One region of the Hydrogenophaga sp. GW101-3F08 genome, then DNA from elsewhere that is predicted to be linked to it. Evidence: predicted binding sites of a transcription regulator. Region 1 holds the regulator's gene; each other region holds the start of a gene.
What was found. Region 1 encodes FNR, which switches genes on or off when oxygen is low (the NO sensors DNR and NnrR bind a similar motif). Its sites were predicted from a motif close to TTGATNNNNATCAA; they were not measured.

Region 1 (7,953 bases):
GTCCCTGTCGTTCTACGGCATGTCCACCTTCGAAGGCCCGATGATGTCGATCAAGACCGTCAACGCGCTGTCGCACTACACCGACTGGACCGTGGGGCACGTGCACTCCGGCGCTCTGGGTTGGGTGGGGCTGGTGTCCATGGGGTCGCTGTACTACCTGATTCCGCGCCTGTTTGGCCAGAAGAAGATGTATTCGGTGCCTGCCATTGAGTTGCACTTCTGGGTGGCCACCATTGGCATCGTGCTGTACATCGCCGCCATGTGGATTGCCGGTGTGATGCAAGGTCTGATGTGGCGCTCGGTCAACCCCGACGGCAGCCTGACCTACACCTTCGTCGAGTCGGTGAAGGCCACCTTCCCGTTCTATGTGATCCGTCTGCTGGGTGGTGTGCTGTACCTCAGCGGCATGCTGGTCATGCTCTGGAACGTCATCATGACGATGCGTCAGGGCCGTGTCGTGGACGTGCCCGTCCTCGCCGTCAACCCCGCACACGCCTGAGGAGTAGAAACATGGCAAACAACGAAAAAGTCGAAGGCCACGGACGGATCGAGACCAACAACTTCCTCATGATCGTGTTGATCACGCTCGTGGTGGCTGTGGGTGGTCTGGTTGAAATCGTGCCCCTGTTCTTCCAGAAGTCCACCACCACACCGATCGAAGGCCTCAAGCCCTACAGCGCACTGCAGCTGGCCGGTCGTGATGTCTATGTGAGCGAAGGTTGCTACAACTGCCACTCGCAGATGATTCGTCCGTTCCAGGCCGAGACGCTGCGTTATGGCCCTTACTCGGTGGCTGGCGAATTTGTTTACGACCGTCCGTTCCAGTGGGGTTCCAAGCGCACGGGTCCTGATCTGCACCGTGTGGGTGGCCGCTACAGCGATGAATGGCATCGCACCCACCTGACCAACCCACGCGATGTGGTGCCTGAATCGAACATGCCCGCGTACGCATTCCTTGGCGAGAAAGCGGTGAATGCGGACGTCATGCCCAAGCGCATGGAAGTGCTGCGTACGCTCGGCGCGCCTTACACCGACGAAGAGATCGCACAGTCGGTCGAAGCTGTGAAGGGTAAGACCCAGATGGAAGCCGTGATCGCCTATCTGCAGGTGCTGGGCACCGCTCGCAGCGCCAGCCGCCCGGCTGCCGAGGCGGCTCCGGCACCCGCTGCTGCTGATGTGACTCCGGCGGCCGAGGCTGCAGCGCCTACCGCTCCGGCTGTTGAGCCAGCGCCCGTCGCGGCGACTGGTACCAAGCAATAACCGCGGAAGGCCCACCATGGACATCAACGATCTGCGCAGCATCGTCACGGTGGTCAGTTTGCTGACCTTCGTGGGCATCGTGGTATGGGCCTGGTCCAAACGCAACCAGGCCAGCTTTGACGAGGCAGCCCAACTGCCCTTCACTGACGACTAAACCGCGGCACCAACAAGAGAAACATCATGAGCGACTTTACAAGTGATTTCTGGCACCTCTACGTGGGCGGGTTGACACTGGTCAGCATCATCGCCTGCCTGATCCTGCTTTGGATCAGTGGCACCACGAAGGCGAACACCCATGCCGACAACACCACCGGTCACGTCTGGGACGGCGATCTGGCGGAAATGAACAACCCGCTGCCCAGGTGGTGGGTCTATCTGTTCATCATCACGGTGCTCTTCGCGCTGGCCTACGGTGCGCTGTATCCCATGTTTGGCAAATTCCAGGGTGTACTGGGCTGGAGTTCGCAGGGGCAGCACACCTCCGAGGTTGCAAAGGTGGAGGCGGCCATCGCCCCGATATACGCCAAATTCAACGGCATGACCCCGGAGCAGATCGCTGGCGATGCGCAAGCCATGGCCATTGGTGAGCGTCTGTTCATGAACTACTGTGCCCAGTGCCATGGTTCTGATGCCCGTGGAGCCAAGGGCTTTCCCAACCTGACCGACGGTGACTGGCTGGGCGGTGGTGACCATGCGACCATCAAAAAGACGATTGCTCAGGGCCGTATCGGTGTCATGCCCCCGATGGCTGCTGCCGTGGGCAGTGCTGAAGACGTGCGCAACGTGGCGAACTACGTGCTGAGCCTGTCTGGCAGTCCGCACGACTCCGTGCGAGCCTCCCAGGGCAAAGAAAAGTTCGCTGCCTGTGCGGCCTGCCACGGCATGGATGGCAAAGGGATGGCGGCGGTGGGTGCTGCCAACCTGACCGATGGTACGTGGCTGCATGGCTGGGGTGAAGAAGCCATCATCCGCGCTGTGAACAATGGATTCACCAACCAGATGCCCGGGCAGTCGGCCTTGCTGAACGAAGCGCAGATCAACGTGCTCGCGTCCTACGTCTGGGGCATGTCGAACAAGCCCGCCAATTAAGGCAACCGAGGAGGCTGTGTGGTCGCTTTGACCGCGCAGCCTTTTTTCTTTCACCAACCACGGGTTCCTCGTGACTTCCGCCACGCCAGACGTCAGCAGCAGCAAACCGATCATTCCCATCACCCCGGAACCATCGCAAGGAGATGCTGCCGGCGACGAGGTGATGGTTTCTCTGTACGCTTCTCGCCAGAAAATTTACCCGCGCTCGGTCGCTGGTCTGTTTTCCAAATGGCGGTGGATTGCGGTCTGGATCACGCAGATCGTGTTTTACGGCTTGCCCTGGCTGGAGTGGAATGCGCGTCAAGCGGTGCTCTTCGATCTCGAAGCGCGCCGCTTTTACATTTTCGGCCTGGTGCTCTACCCGCAGGACTTCATCTACCTCACGGGGCTGTTGGTCATTTCGGCGCTGGCACTGTTCCTGTTCACGGCCGTGGCAGGGCGCCTGTGGTGCGGCTACGCCTGTCCACAGACGGTCTACACAGAGATATTCCTGTGGATCGAGAAAAAGGTCGAAGGTGACCGGTCCGCGCGCATGCGGCTCGACCAGTCACCCCTGTCGGCCGCCAAGTTCAGCAAGAAGTGGATCAAGCATGCGCTCTGGATCTTGTTTGCCCTTTGGACCGGCTTCACGTTCGTGGGCTACTTCACGCCGATTCGTGAGCTGACCTCGCTGTCCCTGGCGGCGTCCCTCGGCCCTTGGCAAACCTTCTGGATCTTCTTCTACGGGTTTGCCACCTATGGCAATGCCGGCTTCATGCGCGAACAGGTCTGCAAGTACATGTGCCCCTATGCGCGCTTCCAGAGCGCGATGTTCGACAAGGACACGATGATCGTCACTTACGACGAGAAACGTGGTGAGCCGCGTGGACCGCGTTCCAAGAAGGCGGACCCGAAAGCCCTGGGCCTGGGTGCGTGTGTGGATTGCACCTTGTGTGTGCAGGTCTGTCCCACCGGGATCGACATTCGAAAAGGCCTGCAATACGAGTGCATCGGTTGCGGGGCTTGCATCGATGTCTGCGATGAGGTGATGGACAAGGTGGGCTATCCACGTGGCCTCATCAAATACTCCACGCAAAATGGCATGGCGCAAGGGTGGAGCACCCGGCAGATGATCCGCCGCGCGATGCGCCCACGGGTCCTGGTGTATTCCGGCATTCTGCTGACCATCACCCTCGCCGTGATGATCAGCCTCTTCTTGCGCACCCCCCTCAAGGTCGACGTCATTCGTGATCGCGGCGTGCTGGCTCGCATGGTGGAGCAGGGGCGCATCGAAAACGTGTTCAGGCTGCAGGTCATGAACGCGACCGAAAGCACGCAGCGCTACGTGATCAGCGTGTCGGGGTTGCAGGGCATCACCATCGCGTCGGAAGCCGAGATTGAAGTGTTGCCCACGGAAGTCCGGTCTGCGGTGCTGCGGGTGCAGGTGCCACCCGATACGGCACCCAGCGGGTCCCACCCGATCCACTTCGAGATCCGGTCCACAGGGGATGAGGCATCCCAGGTAACCGAAAAAGCAGCCTTTCTTATCCCGCGCTGAAATGCGGACGTCGCCCATCCACCGACCACTCTGGAGTCTTCAATGAATACCGCAACCCTCAAAAATCCGGACCCTAAGCCTTCTGTCTCCTGGTGGCGCGTTCCCCACATGTGGCTGGTGGTGGGGGGACCATTGCTGGTGGTGGTCGCGAGCATCATCACCGCCGTCATTGCGGTGAAGGGCGCCGATCCCGTGCTCGACAAGGAAGACTACGAGCGCAACCTCCAGGTCGCGCGGTCGCTGCAAGGGCAGGCCCGCATTGACGCGCTGATCCAGCTGCAGCCCGCCCACCAGGCGCGCAATCACGCGGCCTCACCGGTGGTTCCAACCGACGAATAGGTGTGTGATGATCAAAGCTTCGTGAGGCGCATCACGACAACCTCCGAGTCAGCGACAGAACCCAAGGAGACAAAACAATGTGGGCTCAGCGATGGATGTGGATTGCATGGCCGGCTTTTCTGGTGGCCGCCGTACTGGAGATGATCGTGTTTGCCATGGTCGATCCCAGTGATCTGCACTGGTTCGGGCAACCGCTGGAGATGTCCAGGCAGGCCGTCTATACGATGGCCTTCTTTGTTTTCTGGCTGGTGACCATGGTGTCGAGCTCACTCACAGCGCTCTTGTCCATGTCCCCGTTCGAGGTCAACCGTTGTCCCGTTCCGTTGGAGGAGCGACCTCGCGACTGTGCCAAGAACGGTTCGTGTTCCTGAAGCAGTTTGTTGCTCAAAAATCAAGCCCCGCCCGAGCAGTCTCGGCGGGGCTTGGTTTTTGGGGTATGCCGGATGCGGGCCAGAAGCCGCTGCCTGAGTTCAGCGACAGGACTGTGGGTTGACGATCTGTTTGAGCGCGTCGGTGTTCTTGATGTGAACGTAGCGTTGCTTGACCTCGATCGTGCCTTCCTCGACGAACTTCGAGAACGTGCGGCTCACCGTCTCAAGCTTCATGCCGAGGTAGCTCCCGATTTCTTCCCGGGTCATGCGAAGAATCAGCTCCGACTGCGAGAAGCCTCGGGCATGCAGGCGCTGTACCAGATTGAGCAGGAAGGCGGCCAGCCGCTCTTCCGCCCTCATGCTGCCCAACAACAACATGACGCTGTGATCGCGCACGATCTCACGGCTCATGATCTTGTGCACATGGTGCTGCAGGGTTGTGAACTCTCTCGACAGCTGCTCGACATCGTCAAACGGCATGACGCAGACCTCGGCGTCCTCCAGCGCAATCGCATCGCAGGAATGGTGGTCACTGACGATGCCGTCCAGACCAATGATTTCGCCTGTCATCTGGAAGCCCGTGACCTGGTCCCGGCCGTCAGCCGTGGTCACACAGGTCTTGAAGAAACCTGAACGAACCGCATACAACGAGGTGAATTTGTCACCGGTGTTGAACAGCGCCGCTCCGCGCTTGATCCTGCGTCGCGAAGAAATCACGCTGTCGAGCTTGTCCATCTCTTCGGAATTCAATCCCATGGGTAAGCACAACTCGCGCAGGTTGCAGCTTGAACAGGCGACTTTGATGCTATGAACGTCCATATTTTTCCCGGAATTGCAGCCCGAGCTTACCCCATGGTTCCGCAGCCTGTCGAGCGAGCATCGGTTTCCAGAGACGGGAACTCAGGGTCAACCCGAGTATGACGGGTGGGCTTGATCAAGATCAAGGGGCTCGCCCTGTGCATGATGCACAGTAAAGCTGAAGAACTGGAGAATTGTTTGTGAGTCATGCCATTTCCAACGAATTGCTCAAGCGATTCGACGTCCCCGGACCGCGTTACACCTCTTATCCGACCGCTGATCGTTTCGTTGAAGCCTTCACCGAGCAGGACTATGTCCAGGCGCTGGAGCAACGCCGGGCCGGGTCGATGGCGTTGCCCCTGTCTCTCTACGTGCACATCCCGTTCTGCGAGTCGGTTTGTTACTACTGCGCCTGCAACAAGGTCATCACCAAGCACCATGAGCGCGCCGCCGAGTATCTGCGCTACCTGTCGCGTGAAGTCGATCTTCAGGTCCAGCATTTCGGTCAGGGGCACAGTGTTTCACAGTTGCACCTCGGTGGCGGCACACCCACTTTCCTCTCGGACGCCGAACTCGAAGACCTCATGGCCATGATCCGGCGAAACTTCACACTGGTGCCAGGCGGCGAATACTCGATCGAGGTCGATCCCCGAACCGTCACCGACCAGCGCCTGCAGACCCTGGCCAGACTGGGTTTCAACCGCCTGAGCTTTGGCGTGCAGGACTTTGACCCCGCTGTGCAAAAGGCGGTCCACCGCGTACAGCCGGCCGAGCAGGTGTTCGCGCTGGTGGACACGGCGCGCAAGATCGGGTTTGAGTCGGTCAATGTCGATCTGATTTACGGCCTGCCTCTGCAGACGCCCGAGTCGTTCTCCCGCACGCTGGCGCAAGTCAATGCCCTGCGCCCGGATCGCATTGCGCTCTACGCCTATGCGCATCTGCCCTCGCGTTTCAAGCCTCAGCGACGCATCATCTCTGCGGAGCTTCCCAGCGGCGGTGACAAGCTGTCCATGCTGTCGGCCTCGCTCGATGCGCTGATGGGCGCTGGATACGTTTATGTTGGCATGGATCACTTTGCCTTGCCGACCGATGCGCTGGCCGTGGCCAAGCGGCAGGGGCGCTTGCACCGAAACTTCCAGGGTTACAGCACCCAGCCAGACTGTGACCTGATCGCGCTGGGTGTTTCGGCCATCGGTCGCATTGGTGCCACCTACAGCCAAAACGCCAAGACGCTGGAGGAGTATTACGACGCGCTCGATCAGGGGCGACTGCCGATCGTGCGCGGGTTGGCCTTGACCCGCGATGATCTGCTGCGCCGGTCGGTGATCATGTCCATCATGTGCCAGGGGCAGCTCCAGTACGAGTCGATCGAACTTGGACACCTGATCGATTTCAAGACGTACTTCGCGCGCGAACTGGAGGCGCTGGCCGGGTTGGCCGAACATGGGCTGGTCACCATCGACGACAGTGGTGTGCAGGTGACGGCCACGGGCTGGTTCTTGGTGCGGGCCATTGCCATGGTGTTCGACAAGAACCTGCAGGTGGACCAGGACCGGGCACGTTTCTCCAAGATCATCTGATCGCTTGTTCGACTCGAAGCCCGAAGCACCCTGGGCTGCCGACTGCGCTACAGTGCCCTCATGCAGACTTCAATGGCGATCACGGCCCTTTTCATGGGGCTGGCCGGCGGGCCCCACTGCGTCGCCATGTGTGGCGCGGCCTGCGCAGGCATCGGTCGTGCCGCTGGTGAGCGGAGCACGCGCGCCTTGTGGACGTTCCAGCTCAGTCGCATGGTCGGCTATGCCTTGTTCGGTGCCTTTGCCGCCGGCTCGGTGCAAGGGCTGGCATGGTTGGGCACGAATACCACCGCCATACGTCCGGTCTGGACCATGTTTCATGTCGGGGCGTTGGTGCTGGGGGCCGTGCTGATCTGGCAGGCGCGCCAGCCGGCATGGATCGAAAATCTGGGGCAAACCGTCTGGCGCAAAGCCAGGCCCGTACTGACCACATTGGGGCAGCGTGCTCCGGTGGTGCTGGGCGTTGCCTGGGCACTCATGCCTTGTGGCCTGTTGTATTCGGCGCTGTTGGTGGCGTCGCTCTCGGCCAATGCGCTGGAGGGCGCGGCCATCATGGCGCTGTTCTCCCTTGGAACCTCTGTCTCGCTGACCGCTGCACCGTGGTTGCTGCTGCGTCTGCGTGGTGGCCGCTCGGGCGCATGGGGAATCCGTTTGGCTGGATTGGCGCTGGCGGCCACGTCTGGCTGGGCGCTGTGGATGGGCATCACGCATCCGACAGGGCTGTGGTGCGCTTGACTTTGTTTCAGGTCGCTTAAGTTCATCGTTCTGGAAGCGTTGCCAACACCGGGCCGAGTCGGGCGCGATGGCAAACGCAATTTTCTGTGATGTAGTCAGTGGTTCCCCCGTGAACGGCACGGCAATGGCCATCATTGCTGATGGGGCATGACGTAAATACACCCGCCCGCGAGGCCGTCGAATCGATGGCCGCCCATATTGGCTGCGTGTCGCGGACTTGCTCGAATGGGGCAAGCGCGGAGAGATC
Region 2 (7,953 bases), on a different contig from region 1:
CCAGGGCGCCGATGACGAACTGGGCCGGGTCTTCGCTCCAGAGCACGATGTCCACACGCTCGCCGGCGAGTTCGTTGGTCACGCCGTTGACGCGAGAACCCCGCACACCCACGCAGGTTCCGATGGGGTCAATGCGCTTGTCGTTGGTGTGCACCGCGATCTTGGCGCGCGAACCGGGGTCGCGGGCGCAGGTCTTGATCTCGAGCAGGCCCTGTTCGATCTCGGGCACTTCCTGGCGGAACAGTTCGATCATGAACTCGGGCGCCGAGCGCGAGAGCAGGATCGGCGCGCCACGCAGGGTGAGGTCGACCTCCATGATCATGGCGCGCACGCGGTCCCCGGTGCGGAAATTTTCCTTGGGAATCATCTCGCCGCGCTTCAGACGCCCTTCGACACGGCCGCTTTCGACGATCAGGTCGCCCTTGTCCATGCGCTTGACGGTCCCGACAAAGATCTTGTCGCCGCGCGACATGAAGTCGTTGAGCAGCATCTCGCGCTCGGCATCGCGGATTTTTTGCAGGATCACCTGCTTGGCGGCCATGGCGCCGATGCGGCCGATCGGCACGCTCTCGACCGGCTTTTCGATGTAGTCACCCTCTTCGATGTCGGCGATCTCGTCGCGCGCATCGGTCAGCAACTCTTCGGCGTCCGGATTCTGCAGACCGGCCTCATCGGGCACGACGAGCCAGCGACGGAAGGTCTCGTAGGCGCCGGTGTCCGGGTCCATCGCGACACGGATGTCCACATCGCCTTTGTAGAGTTTCTTGGTGGCCGAGGCCAGCGCCAGTTCCACGGCGCCCAGCACCACGTCGCGTTCGACGTTTTTCTCGCGCGAGATGGCATCGATCAGCATCAACATTTCGCGGTTCATATCACTCGCCCACCTTTCCGGATATCGTTTTCAAATTCAAAACAGTTGCTTCCATGCATTTCCACGCTGCGTGCGCCATTCAATGGGGCTCCGCCGCACCTGGGGCCTGCCGGCCCTTGAAATTCACAATGGGCGCCAACCGTGCCTGCTGGACATCGTCCAGCGCAAAGGTCAGCGCCTGCAGGGGCGGCGGCACGCGCTTCTTGCTCACGCGCTGCCCGGGCTTGGGTTCTGGCGCATCGCTCCAGACCACCTGCCACTGCACCCCATCGGCGGCGCGCTCCAGCGTGCCGCGAAATTTTTTCCGATTGGCCGAAACGTCCGTTCCCGTGGCACCGATCGGCGCTCTCAGGGTGATGTCCACCACGTGGCCAACGAAGCGGACGTAATCGATCTCGCGCTTGAGCGGCCGGTCAATGCCCGGCGACCCCACTTCCAGCCTCCGGTACTCCAGCCCCTCAACCTCCAGCAGGTACTGCAGCTGGCGGGTGATTTTCTCGCAATCTTCCACCGTCACGAAACGCTCAACCGGCGCTTCCTGCCCGTCTTGCGGGGCCTGCCATGGCCAGTCGATGGTGACCCGCAGCAAACCACTGGCGGAGCGTTCGAGGTCCACCAGGTCGTAACCCAGTCCGGTGACGGTTTGCTCTACGGTGTCTTGCCAAGCCATCTTGTGTGGTGTCTGCCCTGAGGGTTTGCGTGGAGGGAAAAGCGTTCGGCCAAAAAAAATGGGCCGGTAGTAACCCGCCCATTTGGTCGTGAAGCCGGGATTGTAACCCGTCTACTCCCCCATTGGCAAGATCACACGGCTGGCCAGGCCCCGAGGCGCCGGATTCATATCCCAAGCGCCCATTGGATGATGTTTTTGGCCAGGAAACCCAGCATGCCGAACGACAACACCAGGAAAAGAATGAAGGTTCCGAATTTGCCCGCTTTGGATTCCAGCGCCAGGTTCAACACGATGAACAGCATGTACAGAATGAACGCGCCGACACCGAAGGTCAGCCCGAATTGGGCGATCTGACCTTCGGTGTAGCCAAAAAGGGTGGTTTCCATGATGAAAGTGTTGGGATTCAGGTCGGGGTCGGCGCGGGCGCCTGGGGGGCGGGCGGGCGCTGGCTCAGATCGCAGTAGGCGTGCCAGCTGGCGTGGGCGATCACCGGGATGAGGACGATCAGGCCCAGCAGCGCCGTGAGCATGCCGATGCCGGCCAGCACGGCGATCACCAGTGCCCACAGCGCCATGGGGCCCGGGTGGTTCGCCACCGCACGCCAGCTCTCGGCCACCGCCATGCTCACCGGCACCGAGGTGTCCACCAGCATCGGCAGCGCCACCACACTGGACGCATAGACCGGAGCCGCCAGCAGCGCGCCCATCAGCAACCAGACTTCAAACAGGCCAATGTCGCGCACCAGCACCACGTGGCGCAGGAAGTCGACCGGTTTCAGGATCGGTTCGGGCGACCACAGTGTGATCAGGCCCGCGGAGGTGAGCACCCAGCCGGTGCCCGCCAGCCCCAGCAGCAGGCCGAAACGCACCAGCCGGCCGTCGCCCGAGCGCCAGAGCTGGGCCACCTCGGCCATGCCCACGCAGCGACCGCTGCTGCGGGCCCGGCTGACGTGGTACAGCCCGGTGGCCAGGATGGGGGCGACGATGAGAAAACCCGAAAACGCACCCGCGAGCCACCAGAACTGGTCGCGCGCGGCCCACAGCAGCAGCCAGCCGAAGGCGGCCAGCAGCAGGCCGTGGATCAGGCCCGGTGCCGGGTTGCGCCGCAGATCGGCCCAGCCCAGCGCCAGCCAGCGCAGGGGCGAGCGCAGGGTGACGGGGGCTGACGAGGTGGTGGCCGGGGGGGATAGCCTGTCGTTCATGCTGATGTCCAGAAGACGGAGGGCCGGGCAAACCGCGTGTTGTAGCCGGTCGGCCCCCGTTTGAGGTTGATAAAAGTCAAGAGGCCACAGTGTGGCCCCTCTCAAGACGATGCTTGAACCAGGATGCGGGTGTAGGAATGCCCGGGCGATTCCAGCACGGTTTGCACGGGCCCTTGCTCGACCACCTGGCCGTCCTTCATGACCAGCACGTCGTGCGCCATGGCCCGGATCACGTCCACATCGTGGGTGATGAGCAGATAGCTCAGGCCGCGCTCGCGCTGCAGGCGCTGCAGCAGGCCCAGCACCTGCTTCTGCACCGTCACATCCAGCGCACTGGTCGGCTCGTCGAGCACCAGCAAGCGCGGCCCCACGATCAGCGCGCGCGCGATGGCCAGGCGCTGGCGCTGGCCACCGGAAAACTCGTGCGGGTAGCGCTGCAGCCAGTCGCTGCCGTGGCGCGGATCGTCCACCAGGCCCACGTCGGCCAACGCGACCACCACCCGCTCCCGCCGCTGGGCGGCAGTGAGTTGCGGCTGGTGCACCAGCAGACCCTCCCCCACGATCTGCTCGATCGTCATGCGCGGCGAGAGCGACGAAAACGGGTCCTGGAACACCACCTGGATGCGCTGTCGCAGGGCGCGGGTCTGCCCCGCACGCAAGGCCTCGGGCCAGCCCTGCCCCGTCACGGCCAGCTCGCCGCCGTGCGGCAGCAGGCCCAGCACCGCCAGGGCCAGCGTGGACTTGCCGGAGCCGGATTCGCCGATCACCCCCAGGGTCTGGCCGGGCGCGATGTCCAGGTCGGCGCCCTGCACCGCCACGAACTCGCCTTTTCTGAACCAGCCGCGCACCCCCGGCAAGGGCACGGTGTACCCCACCCGCAGCCCCCGCGCCCGCAACACCGGCTCCGCCGCAGCCTGAGCCGTGGCCGCCACGTCGCGCTCGGGCTTGCTGGCCAGCAGCCTGCGGGTGTAGGCGTGCTGCGGCGCGCCGAACACCTCGGCCACGCCCCCCTGCTCCACCAGATGGCCGCGCTCCATCACCGCCACGCGGTCGGCGAACCGGCGCACCAGGTTCAGGTCGTGGGTGATCAGCAACACCGCCATGCCGTGCTGGCGCTGCAGATCGGCCAGCAGGTCGAGGACCTGGCCGCGCAGACTCACGTCGAGCGCGGTGGTGGGCTCGTCGGCCAGCAGCAGCTTCGGACTGCTGGCCAGCGCCATGGCGATCATGGCGCGCTGGCGCTGGCCGCCACTGAGCTGGTGCGGAAAGGCGTTGGCACGCCGCGCCGGCTCGGGAATGCCGGTGGAGGCCAGCAACTCGACCGTGGCCGCCAGCGCCTGCCGGGGCGTGAGGCCCTTCTTGAGCTGCAGCACCTCGCCGATCTGGTCGCCCACGGTGTAGAGCGGGTTGAGCGCGGTCATGGGCTCCTGGAAGATGATGGCCACCTCGTCGCCACGCACGCCGCGCAACTGGTGTTCGCTCATCTGCAGCAGATCGCGCCCTTGCAGCAGCGCCGAGCCGCTGACCTCGGCGTTGTGCACCAGGCGCAGCAGCGAAAGTGCCGAAACCGTCTTGCCCGAGCCGGACTCCCCCACCAGGGCCAGCTTTTCGCCGGCCCGGATGGAGAAATCGATGCCGTGCACGACTTCCTGGCCACCGAACGCCACACGCAAACCTTTGACGTCGAGCAGCGCAGGGCCGAGCCCCACCGCCGGGCCGCCCCAAGGCGGGGCAGCCCCCTCAGGGGGCAGCGAACCACGCGCAGCGGGGAGCGTGGGGGCGCTCATTGGTCGGCCTTGCGTGGATCGAGCGCATCGCGCAACGCGTCGCCCATGAAGGTCAGCAGCAGCAGCGTGATCACCAGCACGGCGAAGGTGGACATGGAGATCCACCAGGCGTCGATGTTGTTCTTGCCCTGGCTGAGCAGCTCGCCCAGCGACGGCGTGCCCGGCGGCACGCCCAGACCCAGGAAATCCAGCGACGTGAGCGCCAGGATGGCGGCGCTCATGCGGAACGGCAAGAAGGTCACGACCGGCGTGAGGCTGTTGGGCAAGACATGGCGCCAGATGATCTGCCAGTTCGACAGGCCCAGGGCACGGGCGGCCCGCACGTAGTCGAGCTGGCGATTGCGCAGGAATTCCGCGCGCACATAGTCCGACAGACCCATCCAGCCAAACAGGCTCAGCAGGATCAGCAACAGGCTGAGGCTGGGCGCGAACACGGCGGAGAAGATGATGAGCAGGTAAAGCTCGGGCATGGAGCCCCAGATTTCGATGAAACGCTGGAACGCCAGGTCGGTCTTGCCACCAAAGAAGCCCTGGATGGCCCCCGTGACCACCCCCAGCGCCACACCGATGGCGGTGAGTGCCAGTCCAAACAGCACGCTGACGCGAAAACCGTAGATCAATTGGGCCAGCAGGTCGCGCCCGCGGTCGTCGGTGCCAAACAGGTTGTCGCGGGTGGGCGATGAGGGGTTGGGCTCTTTCGCGAAGTAGTTGAGTGTCTTCGGGCCATAGGGGTTGGGCGCGTAGAGCGCCCAGTTGTCGCCCCGGCTCAGTTGTTCGCGAATGAAGGGGTCCAGGTAATCGGTGGTGGTTTCGAAGTCGCCCCCGAACACGGTTTCCGGATAGTCGCGCACCATGGGAAAGTAGGTTTGCCCCTCGTAGCGCACGAGCAACGGCCGGTCGTTGGACAACAGCTCGGCGAACAGGCTGGCCACCACCAGCACGCAAAAGATCACCAGACTCCAGTAACCCAGGCGGTTGCGTTTGAAGCGCTGCCAGGCGCGGCGGGAGGGGGAAGCGGCGGCCATTTCGCTCAATCAAACTTGACGCGCGGGTCCACCCACACGTAGCAGAGATCGGAAACCAGCTTGGTCACCAGCCCGATCAGCGTGAAGAAGAACAGCGTTCCCAGCACCACGGGGTAGTCGCGCCGGATCACGCTCTCGTAGCTCAGCAGGCCCAGACCGTCCAGCGAGAACAGGGTCTCGATCAGCAGCGAGCCGGCGAAAAACGCACCGATGAAGGCCGACGGAAAGCCGGTGACGATGGGAATGAGCGCGTTGCGAAAGATGTGCTTCCACAGCACCTGGCGCTCGCTCAGGCCCTTGGCGCGTGCCGTCACCACATACTGTTTGCGGATTTCCTCCAGGAAGGCGTTCTTGGTCAACATGGCCGTGACCGCGAAACTGCCCAGCACCATGGCCGTCACCGGCAGGGTGATGTGCCAGAGGTAGTCCACGATGCGCGCCCCCCAGCTGAGCTCCTCCCAGTTGGACGAGGTGAGGCCGCGCAGCGGAAACCACTGCAATTGCCCGCCAAAGATCACCAGCAGCGCCACACCCAGCACAAAACCGGGGATCGCGTAGCCCACCAGCACCAGCAGCGTGGTGACCAGATCGAAGCGCGAACCGGCCCGCACCGCCTTCGCCACCCCCAGCGGCACGGCCACCAGGTAGCTGATGAAGAAGGTCCACAGGCCCAGACTGATCGACACCGGCAGCTTTTCGATGATGAGTTCCGACACCGCCTTGTTCTGGAAGAAACTGGTGCCCAGGTCAAACCGCGCGAACTGCCCCAGCATCTGAACGAAGCGCTGGTGGGCCGGCTTGTCAAAGCCGTACAGCGCCTTGATCTGCTCCAGCCGCTGCGGGTCCACGCCCTGGGCGCCGCGGTACACCGAGCCCCCTTCGGCGCCGCCGCCCCGCCCGGTGCGCGCCTCGGCCAGGTACTGGTCCACCGGCCCGCCGGGCACGAACTGGATCACCACGAAGGTGAGCAACAGGACCCCGAACAGCGTCGGGATCATGAGCAGGAGGCGTTTGAGGATGTAGACCCACATGGTCAGTTTGTAACCGATGACGGGCCTGCACCCGCAGTTTTCCGGAGCGCGTCACGCCCGCCGGGAACGCCGCGGAACCGCCCTTCGACAAGCTCTGGCCGGGTCGCTGGCGTTGCTCCCTCGTGGGGGTGACGTGCAAAACGCGGCGCGGGGGTGATCACCGCTTGCTCCACCAGGTATCGATCGCCCAGGTTTCCCCGGCGGCGTAAGGCGGCATGTCTTTCGGTCGCTCCAGCCGCCAGGCGTTGTAGACCATGCGGTGGGTGGTCGCGGACCACTGCGGGATCAGGTAGTGGCTGTGGCTGATGACGCGGTCCAGCGCCCGGCAGGCGGCCAGGAACTCCGGCTTCGAGCGGGCGTTGGTCATGCGCGCGATGAGGGTGTCCACCGCCGGGTTGTTCACGCCGGCGAAGTTGCCGGAGTCTTCGGTTTTTGCGGCCTGGCTACCGAACAGGTCGGCGTATTCGGCGCCGGGGTTGTGCGTGCCGCCGAAGGCGATGGAGATGATGTCGAAGTCGAAACCGCGCAGCCGCTGCTGGTACAGCGCGAAATCCACGGGCCGGAACTTCAGTTGAATGCCGAGCTTTTCAAGGTTGCGCGCCCAGGGCATGACCACCCGGACCCCGGTTTCGGCGCTGTCCAGGTACTCCAGCACCATGGCCTGTCCCTGCGCGTTGCGCAGCTGCCCCCCCTGCACGGTCCAGCCCGCCTCACGCAACAGCGCCTGGGCGCGGCGCAGGTTGGACCGCAGCGAATGCCCGCCATCGGTGCGCGGCGGGGTGTACATGGGCCCGAAGGCCGCCGCAGGCAATTGAGCACGCCAGCGCTGCATGAGCGCCAGTTCATCCGGCCCGGGCTCACCGGTGGGCGAACAATCGGTGTTGCCGAACAGACCCTGCACCCGCTGGTAGGAGCCGTAGAACATCTGGCGGTTCATCCACTCGTAGTCCATCGCCAGCCCCAGCGCCTCGCGCACGCGGATGTCGGCGAGCAGCGGACGGCGGGTGTTGAGCACATAGCTCTGGAAACCCATGGGCAAGCGGTGGCTGAACTCGGCCTTGACCAGTTCGCCGGTGTTGAAGCGTTTGCCGCTGACCCGGCGCGCCCAGTCGCCGGCCGAGAAGAAGCGCATCAGATCGAACTCGCCCGCCTTCAGCGCTTCCAGCCGCGCGGTGTTGTCCTTGTAGATCTTGACCGTGATGCGGTCGAAGTTGGCGGTGCCCCGACGCACCGGCAGGTCGCGCGCCCAGTAGGCCGGGTCGCGCACGTAGGTGATGTCCTTGCCGAACTGCACCGGGCCGATCCTGTAGGGGCCACTGCCGATGGGCAGGTCCATCACCACCTGGTCGAAGGTCTTGCGTTGACCGG
Region 3 (7,953 bases), on a different contig from region 1:
CAACGGGCTGGCGATGCAGGACTATTTTGAGAGCGCCATCACCGGCGGTGACGGCAACCGCGAATTTTTTGTCTGGGCGCGGCGCACGGTCTGAGGCCGGCGCCCCGTGCCACCCCACTGAGGCAACACCATGGCTCTGCCACTGAGTTTCGAGTTTTTTCCGCCCAAGACGCCCGACGGCGCCGAGAAGCTGCGCGCCGTGCGCCAGCGGCTCTACGCGCTCAAGCCCGAGTTCTGCTCGGTCACCTTTGGCGCCGGCGGCTCCACGCAGGACGGCACGCTGCAGGCCGTGACCGAGATCATGGCCGAGGGCTGCTCGGCGGCGCCGCACCTGAGCTGCATCGGCCAGTCGCGCGAGTCCATCCGCGAGCGGCTCGCGGCCTATGCGGGTGCCGGCATTCACCGCCTGGTGGCCCTGCGCGGCGATCTGCCCAGCGGCTACGGCCTGGGCGGCGAGTTCCGCTACGCCAGCGATCTGGTGGCCTTCGTGCGCGCCGAAACCGGCGACCAGTTCCACATCGAGGTGGCGGCCTACCCGGAAACCCACCCGCAGGCCAAGTCGCCGCAGGCCGACCTGGACGCGTTCGTGGCCAAGGTCCGGGCCGGCGCGAACTCGGGCATCACCCAGTACTTCTTCAACAGCGACGCCTACTTCCGCTACATGGACGACCTGCGCCAGCAGGGCGTGGACGTGCCGGTGGTGCCGGGCATCATGCCCATCACCAGCTCCACCCAGCTGATGCGCTTCTCCGACGCCTGCGGCGCCGAGATTCCGCGCTGGATCCGCATGCGCCTGCAGGCCTATGGCGACGACACCGCGTCCATCAAGGCCTTCGGGCTGGACGTGGTGAGCGACCTGTGCGATCGCCTGCACCGCGCCGGCGTGCCCGGGCTGCACTTCTACACCATGAACCAGAGCGCCGCGACGGTGGAGATCGTGCAGCGCCTGCGGTTGTCATGAACTCGCGGGCCGCGCTGCTGCTGACCCTGGCCACGGCGCTGTGGCTGGGTGGTTGTTCCACCACGCGCGAGCCGTCGCTGCCCGACCTGGGGTTGCCCGGTGGGCCATGGGACGGGCCGGGCGGCGGCGAGATCGAGCGCGGCATGGCCTCCTGGTATGGCCAGCAGTTCCAGGGCCGGCGCACCGCCAGCGGCGAGCCGTTCGACATGCATGCGCTGACGGCCGCCCACAAGACCCTGCCGTTCGGCACACGGGTGCGGGTGCGCCACCTGGGCAGCGGCCAGGAGGTGGTGGTGCGCATCAACGACCGCGGTCCCTTCGCCAAGGGCCGTGTCATCGACCTCAGCCGCGCCGCCGCAGCGGCCATCGGGCTGGTCCAGTCCGGCACGGCCCAGGTGGTGTTGCTCAGGCCTTGAAGACGAACCTGCCGGTACGAGTCCACCCGACGGCGCTCTGACGAATCCCTTGTCATGAATCGGGCTGCCCATCTCACGGAACGATTGCCCTTGCGCTGGCTGCGGGCCGTGTCTGCCGTGGCCCAGACCGGCAGTGCCACCCGCGCGGCTGAGCCGCTTTTCCGGTCGGTTTCGGCGGTATCCCGTTCGCTGCGACAGGCCGAACAGCGTCTGGGCTTGCCGTTGTTCGAGCGTGGGGCAAGGGGCATGGCCTGCACGCCGGCCGGTCGGGTGCTTGCCCTCAGGACCCACCGTGCCCTGGCCCACCTGATCGCGGCACATGCCGAGATCGAGAAGCGCTGGGGTGCCGCTGGCTCCGGGTCGCGGCCATCCGCTCTCGAGCGGACGGTGACCGACGCCATGATGCTGTCGCTGGTGGCGGTGTCGGGCGCTTCGGGTGAGTCTGCGGCGGCGGCGCAGCTGGGTCTTTCGCAGTCGGCCATACACCAAAACCTCCAGGCGTTGCAGCGCATGGTCGCGACGCCGTTGTTCAGGCGATCGGCACAGGGCACGCGACTGACGGAGGCCGGCGACTGCCTGGTGCGCCACGTGAAGCTCGCACTGGGCGAGCTGCGCATCGCCCACGAGGAGGTGGCCACCTTCCTTGGTCAGCCGCGGGGTGAACTGGTCGTGGGGGCCTTGCCCATGGCCAGCACGGCCTTGGTTCCGCAGGCCTTGTCCCGTCTGCTGCGGACCCAGCCGGGGGTGCTGGCCACCGTGGTGGATGGCACCTACGAGACGCTGTTGCGGCTGTTGCGACAAGGCGATGTGGATCTGATGGTCGGCCCGCTGCGCGGTGAGCAGTCGCCCGGCGACATGGTCGAGCACGAGCTTTTCGTGGACTCTCTGGTCGCGGTGGTCCGGCGGGGTCATCCCTGTGCGCTCGCGGATCGGCGCTTGCAGCTGGGGGCCCTGCGGACGGCGACCTGGGTGGCTCCCCTGCCTGGGACGCCGGCGCGACGGGCCTTCGATGGCGTGTTCGCGGCGGTGGGCTGGTTGCCCCGTGTCTGCCTGCAGGCCAACAGCCCTTCGGTCGTGCGGGCGATGCTGCTGATGGGGGACGTCGTGGCCCTGTTGTCTCCCCAGCAGATCAAGACGGACGTGGACTCCGGTTTGCTCGAAGTGCTCCCCCTGGTGTTGAGGGGCACCGAACGCCGGATCGGCATCACGCTGCGCCGCGACGGCCTGCCGTCCCTCGCATGCCAGGGGCTGCAGGCGGCGTTGCAGGCGGTGGGTCGCTCCTGGACGGGTATTGAAACCACGGGTGTGCCGGATCGCTAGGGTTTGTCCCATGGCCGTATAAGTCAAACGCGAAGGTTCGAGCCCATTGAGCGTTGGTCCGGAGGGGCCGTGGTGGAGACACTTCTGGCAACCTCATCCGCATCCCATTCTCGCCAACGGAGTTTTCATGTCAGACCCGGTTTTCGGCACGCACCGCCGCACGTTCATCACCGTTGCCCTGGCTTCAGCCGCGTGGCCCTGGGCCCAGGCGCAGATGCCCAAGACCATCCGGCTGATCGTTCCCTTCCCTCCGGGGGGCTCCACCGACATCCTGGCCCGTGCCATCGCTCCCAAGCTCGCTCTCGCACTGGGTGCCACCGTGGTGGTCGACAACCGGGGCGGTGCCGGGGGATCCATCGGAGCGGGCGAGGCGGCCAAAGCTGCACCCGATGGCAGCGTGCTTCTCATGGGGCACATCGGCACCTTGGCGGTCAACCCGTCCATTTATCCCCGGTTGAGCTATGACCCCGTCAAGAGCTTCACGCCCGTGGCCTGGGTAGCCCGCGTGCCCAACGTATTGGTGGTGGGTGCCGACTCCCCGATCCAGAACTTCAAGCAGTTGATCGATGCCGCACGGGCACGACCGGGTGGACTGACGCACTCGTCCGGCGGGAACGGAAGTGCTGCGCACATCACGTTCGAATACCTCAAGCAAAAGACGAAAACCTTCATGTTGCACATTCCCTACCGGGGGACCGGGCCGTCGGTGGTGGACGTGATCGGAGGGCGGGTGGATGCCACCTTCACCGGCTCGCCCGCCGTCATCCCGCACATCAAGGACGGGAGGCTGCGCGCGCTGGCCGTGTCCAGTCCGCAGCGTCTGCCCTCTCTGCCCGACGTTCCCACCGTTGCCGAGAGCGGATATACCGGATTTGAGGCCGACCAGTGGTACGGCATCGTGGCGCCTGCGGGCATGTCACCGGCATTGGTCTCCCTGCTCAATACCGAGATCAACAAGGCGTTGGCGCTGCCCGATGTGGCGCAACAACTCGCCACCGAAGGCGCCACGCCCACGCCCACCACCCCGAAAGCGTTTGGAGAACTGATCGTGCGGGAAATACCGCGCTGGGCCGAAGTGGTCAGGATCAGCAACATGAAAGCGCCCTAGGGTGCGACACCCCCATAGCGCTTCGCACGCCCTTTGAGCCGCTGAAGGCGCCGTCTCGACGGTGTTGCTCAGGCCTTGAAGCCGGGCATGTCCCGGTTTGATCCAGATCAATCTACGGGCAATTCCACGCCGCACAAGGGGGGTGCAAGGGCGTGGTTTGACGATCCTCAAACGCCCGCATGCCCCGCTCTTCTGTAATCCCAACCGGGAATGTTCCCGTGTCGAGGACTGAGAGATGAGCATGAAAAAACACATCATCGCGATTGCCGCTGTAACGTTGTTGGCATCGGGCGCCACCATGGCGCAGGATTTCAAAGAAGGCTCGCTGCTGGTGCGTGCCCGCGCCGTGCACCTGGACAGCGCCAACAAGGACACCACCGGTCTGGGCCTGGAAATCAACAACAAGTGGCTGCCCGAGGTGGACTTCACCTATTTCCTCAGCCCGAACCTCGCGGCCGAGCTGATCCTGACCGTGCCCCAGAAACACACCATGACCGCCGGCGGGGCCAACATCGGCTCGCTGCGCCACCTGCCGCCCACGCTGACGGTGCAGTACCACTTTGACCTCGGCGGGGTGAAACCCTATGTGGGCGCCGGCCTGAACTACACCCGTTTCAGCTCGGTGAATCTGCTGGGCGGCGCCGCCGACGTCAAACGCAACAGCTTCGGCCCGGCCCTGCAGGTCGGTGTGGACGTGCCGCTGACGGGCAACATGTACCTGAACTTTGACGTGAAGAAGGTCTTCATCAAGACCGACGTGCTCGCGGGCGGCGTCAAGGCCGGCACCTTCAAGGTGGACCCGCTGCTGGTCGGCATGGGCCTGGGCTGGCGCTTCTAAGAAAAAGCGTTTTTGGTTTTTGTGAGGGGTTGTGGCCCGGGGCGCCAAGGTGCTCCGGGTCTTTTTTTCGCGCGTCCCGGCCCGATGGCGCCGTTGTGCGCTCAGACCATCCGGGTCAATCCCAGCGTGAACAGCACGCCATCGGCCACGTTGCGCGCCTGCACCGTACCGCCCATCTTGCCCATGTAGGTCTTGACCACGAACAGGCCCTGGCCGCGGTGGCCGTCGGTGGGCGGCAGGTCGGACACGCCGTAGTCAAAAATCCGCGGCAGCAGCGCCGCGTCGATCGCAGGCCCCTGGTTGTGCACCGCGATCCAGGCGTGCTGCGGGTCGGCCGTCAGCGACAGCGTGATGGCCGTGTCCGGTGTGCGGCAGCGCTGGGCGTTGCTCAGCAGGTGCGTGACCACGTCTTCCAGCGCGAAGCCATCGGCCCGCACCTGCAGGCCCGCCAGCGCGGGGTCGTCCGCGTCCAGGTAGCGCACGCCGTCGATGCCGGAGAAGTGCGCGTTGTCGGCGATCTGCCGCAGGAAGGCGTGGATGTCCAGCCGTTCGCTGGCCATGTCGGCGGCGACGATCGCCTCGCTCGGGGAGGCGTGGCCGTACAACACCTTGACGGCCTGCTGCATGCGCTGCACATAGCGGTGGCTCGGGTCCTCGGGCCGGCCGTGCAGCACCATCAGCGACTGCAGCGGCGACATGATCTCGTGGCCCACGGCGTGCCACATGTCCAGTTCCTGCTGGGCGCGCTGGTGCTCGCGCGAGATGTCGTTCTTCACCCGCTGCAGCAGGTCGGACAGGCCCCCGGCCAGGATGCCGAGCTCGTCGCTGCCGCGCAGGTCGCTCACGTCCAGATCGGCCAGCCGGTTTTCCGGCAGCGGCGCCTGCACGTTGTACGACACCGCCGCGGCGCGCCGCGTGAGCTGGGTCACGCGGCGGATGAGCCCGATCTCGATCAGCAGCCAGGCCAGCACGATCGCGCCCAGCATGGCGCCGACCAACCAGAGCAGGCGCGTGGCGACGATGCTGATGCGGCGCTCCACCGTGCGCACGTCGCCCGTCAGCGTGATCTCGAAGCGGCCCACCGGCGTGGCCACGGTGTCCACCGCCTGGAGCAGCGGCACCCGGGTGTCCACCGGCAGCAGGCCCACGATGTGGCGCACCCAGGGCGATTCGCGTTCGCCCGGGTCGGCGCTGCCGTGCAGGGTCTGCGTGGCGGGGGCGCGTGTGAGGCCGGGCGCGAGGGAACTGGCCATGCGCTGGATCTGCAGGCTCTCGCCCGGCAGCAGGGACTGCGCCAGCTCGGCCAGCGCGGACGGCTCGGCCTGGCGCGGCGCGGCGGTGTCGAGCAACTGCGCCGACGCGGGCCCCACGATCCGCAGCCCGACGCGGATGTCGGCGAGATCGGCGGGCGGCCAGACCACCCGGGCCGGCGGCAGATTCGCCACGCGCAGGGCGTCCGAGGGCAGGCGGATGGAATAGAAGGCGCGGCGCGGGCAGTCGGGCTGCGCCTGGCCTTCGTCGGCGCAGTCCGGGCTTTGCCAGACCCAGCCGCGGAAGTCCCGCACCGGGCGGGTCTTGCGTTGCAGCGTGTCGGGCTCGGCACCGGCCGCGGGTGCCCGAAAGCCGGCCCAACGCCCCACCAGCGGCGCCTGCGGCTGGCCGGTGGCGGCGCTGGCCACCAGCTCCAGCGGTGCGATCCAGCGCGTGGTCTGGCCGCGTAGCGTCAGGTGCACCCGGGCGCGGTGAACCTCCTGCAGCTCCAGCTGCCCCCGCTGGCGGCCCACCAATGGCGGGCTGACGAAGCTGCCAGCGAGGTAGACGAAACCGCCCGCGTAGGGATTGCTGCCGATCGCCGCGCAAGCGCTGGAGCCGTCCTGGAACAACACGGCGCAGCCCGAGCTCTCCAGCGCCTGCTGGGCCTTGAACGGGTCGTCGAAGTCGAGCGCGCCAAAGGGCAGCAGCAACGGCGAGAGCTCGGCGCCCTGGCCGGGCGCGGCCGGTTCGTGCTGCGGGTTGAGCAGGGCGAGCTGACCGGCCGGGTGGCGCAGGCGCGCGAGGATCTCCGACTGGGTCTTGCGAAAGCTGTTCTGGTAGTTGAGGTAGCTGCGCTCTTTTTCGTGCCGCAGCACGGTCAGCGCCAGGCCCAGCGTGGCCAGCACCAGCAGCGCAAAGACGGCGCGAAAGAAGATGCGCCGCCGAAAGCCGGCCAGCCCCAGGCGCGGCACGCCGAGCTTGCCCATGCGAAAGCGGGGCAGATCGAGGCCCGGCACCTTCATGCGGGCTTTCGGCCGGGCGCGGAAACCAGGGGCGCGCGGACCCAGCGAAAGCCCCGCATCGGCACGTTCTCGATGCCCTCGAACTGCGGGTCCACCTCGCGGAACGCGTCCCGGATGGTGCTCACGTGCTTGCGCACGTTGTCGCGGTTGCGCCCGCTCTTGACCACGTCGAACAGCTCCTCGTACGACACCACCTCGCCCGCGCGCTGGTGCAGCGTGGCCAGGATGCGCTGCGCGGTCAGCGGCAGGTTGATGCGCTGGCCGCGCCAGATCGGCGTGCGCTGCCACAGCGGGTCCAGGCTCAGTTCGTCGGCGGGCGCCGCCGGTGCGGCCACCGCGGCCTGCTTGCGTGAGACGCGCAGGATGTCCAGAAAGGTCTCGATGAAATCGCGCTCTTCGAAGGTGGTCTTCTGCAGGTAGTCCCAGGCGTCCAGCGCCTTCATGATGCTGCGGTAGATGGCCGCGGGCATGGCCGAGACCACCAGCACCGGCGTGCCCTGGCGGTTCTTGTTGATCGCGTTGATCAAGGCCACGCCGGCGTGGCGCTCGTGGCCGAGTTCGATGTCAAGCACCACCAGGTCGTAGGGCACGCGGTTGATGGCGTTTTCCGCGTCGTCGCGGTTGAACCACTGGTCGATCCGGATGTCGGGCCGCGCCGACCGGATCCAGGTGGCCAGCTGTCGGCTGGTGGGTTGATCGTCCTCGATCAGGGCCACGCAAAGGGTCGGGGTGGGGCTGGACATGGTGCGCCATTATGAAATGGCCCCCAGCGCGCGGCGCGGAAGGAATCTTCCGTGGGCGAAGCAAATGCGCCGCCCGCCTGAAGCCTCTCGCCCGGCGCCCGCGTTGTAGCTTCCCGGGCCCTTGCGAAGAATCGGGTTCATCGGTTGAGCGGCGTCTGCCCCCCGATCCCCAGGAGTCTTCACCATGTCGTTTTCGCTCAAGCAACTCTCCGCCCGCCTGCGCCAGGCCTTCGCCCGGCCGGCGCCCGACGCCAGCACGGCGCCGCTGTTCGAGGACGGCGCGCCGCCGGC

Region 2: AC07YZ_RS02010 (DUF2189 domain-containing protein) is a predicted target of FNR. The motif match lies at 2,809-2,822, and genes of this name have one in related genera.
Region 3: AC07YZ_RS17435 (OmpW/AlkL family protein) is a predicted target of FNR. The motif match lies at 3,903-3,916, and genes of this name have one in related genera.

The regions. Positions count from the first base shown of each region.
Region 1 covers NZ_JBWKZP010000002.1:797,947-805,899, forward strand. Annotated here, with positions in the region: gene ccoN (cytochrome-c oxidase, cbb3-type subunit I) at 1-499, shown strand, start outside; gene ccoO (cytochrome-c oxidase, cbb3-type subunit II) at 511-1,260, shown strand; gene AC07YZ_RS09365 (cbb3-type cytochrome oxidase subunit 3) at 1,277-1,414, shown strand; gene ccoP (cytochrome-c oxidase, cbb3-type subunit III) at 1,441-2,349, shown strand; gene ccoG (cytochrome c oxidase accessory protein CcoG) at 2,420-3,886, shown strand; gene AC07YZ_RS09380 (nitrogen fixation protein FixH) at 3,929-4,225, shown strand; gene AC07YZ_RS09385 (hypothetical protein) at 4,303-4,596, shown strand; gene fnr (fumarate/nitrate reduction transcriptional regulator Fnr) at 4,696-5,415, opposite strand; gene hemN (oxygen-independent coproporphyrinogen III oxidase) at 5,595-6,974, shown strand; gene AC07YZ_RS09400 (sulfite exporter TauE/SafE family protein) at 7,047-7,706, shown strand; partial or broken gene AC07YZ_RS09405 (IS3 family transposase) at 7,880-7,953, shown strand, end outside.
Region 2 covers NZ_JBWKZP010000001.1:369,885-377,837, reverse strand. Annotated here, with positions in the region: gene nusA (transcription termination factor NusA) at 1-871, opposite strand, end outside; gene rimP (ribosome maturation factor RimP) at 951-1,541, opposite strand; gene AC07YZ_RS02015 (DUF2788 domain-containing protein) at 1,706-1,927, opposite strand; gene AC07YZ_RS02010 (DUF2189 domain-containing protein) at 1,945-2,742, opposite strand; gene AC07YZ_RS02005 (ABC transporter ATP-binding protein) at 2,844-4,529, opposite strand; gene AC07YZ_RS02000 (ABC transporter permease) at 4,526-5,554, opposite strand; gene AC07YZ_RS01995 (microcin C ABC transporter permease YejB) at 5,560-6,585, opposite strand; gene AC07YZ_RS01990 (extracellular solute-binding protein) at 6,743-7,953, opposite strand, start outside.
Region 3 covers NZ_JBWKZP010000007.1:38,054-46,006, forward strand. Annotated here, with positions in the region: gene AC07YZ_RS17410 (TlyA family RNA methyltransferase) at 1-94, shown strand, start outside; gene metF (methylenetetrahydrofolate reductase [NAD(P)H]) at 131-961, shown strand; gene AC07YZ_RS17420 (septal ring lytic transglycosylase RlpA family protein) at 958-1,377, shown strand; gene AC07YZ_RS17425 (LysR family transcriptional regulator) at 1,432-2,697, shown strand; gene AC07YZ_RS17430 (Bug family tripartite tricarboxylate transporter substrate binding protein) at 2,825-3,805, shown strand; gene AC07YZ_RS17435 (OmpW/AlkL family protein) at 4,047-4,643, shown strand; gene AC07YZ_RS17440 (sensor histidine kinase) at 4,745-6,919, opposite strand; gene AC07YZ_RS17445 (response regulator transcription factor) at 6,916-7,662, opposite strand; gene AC07YZ_RS17450 (SPFH domain-containing protein) at 7,847-7,953, shown strand, end outside.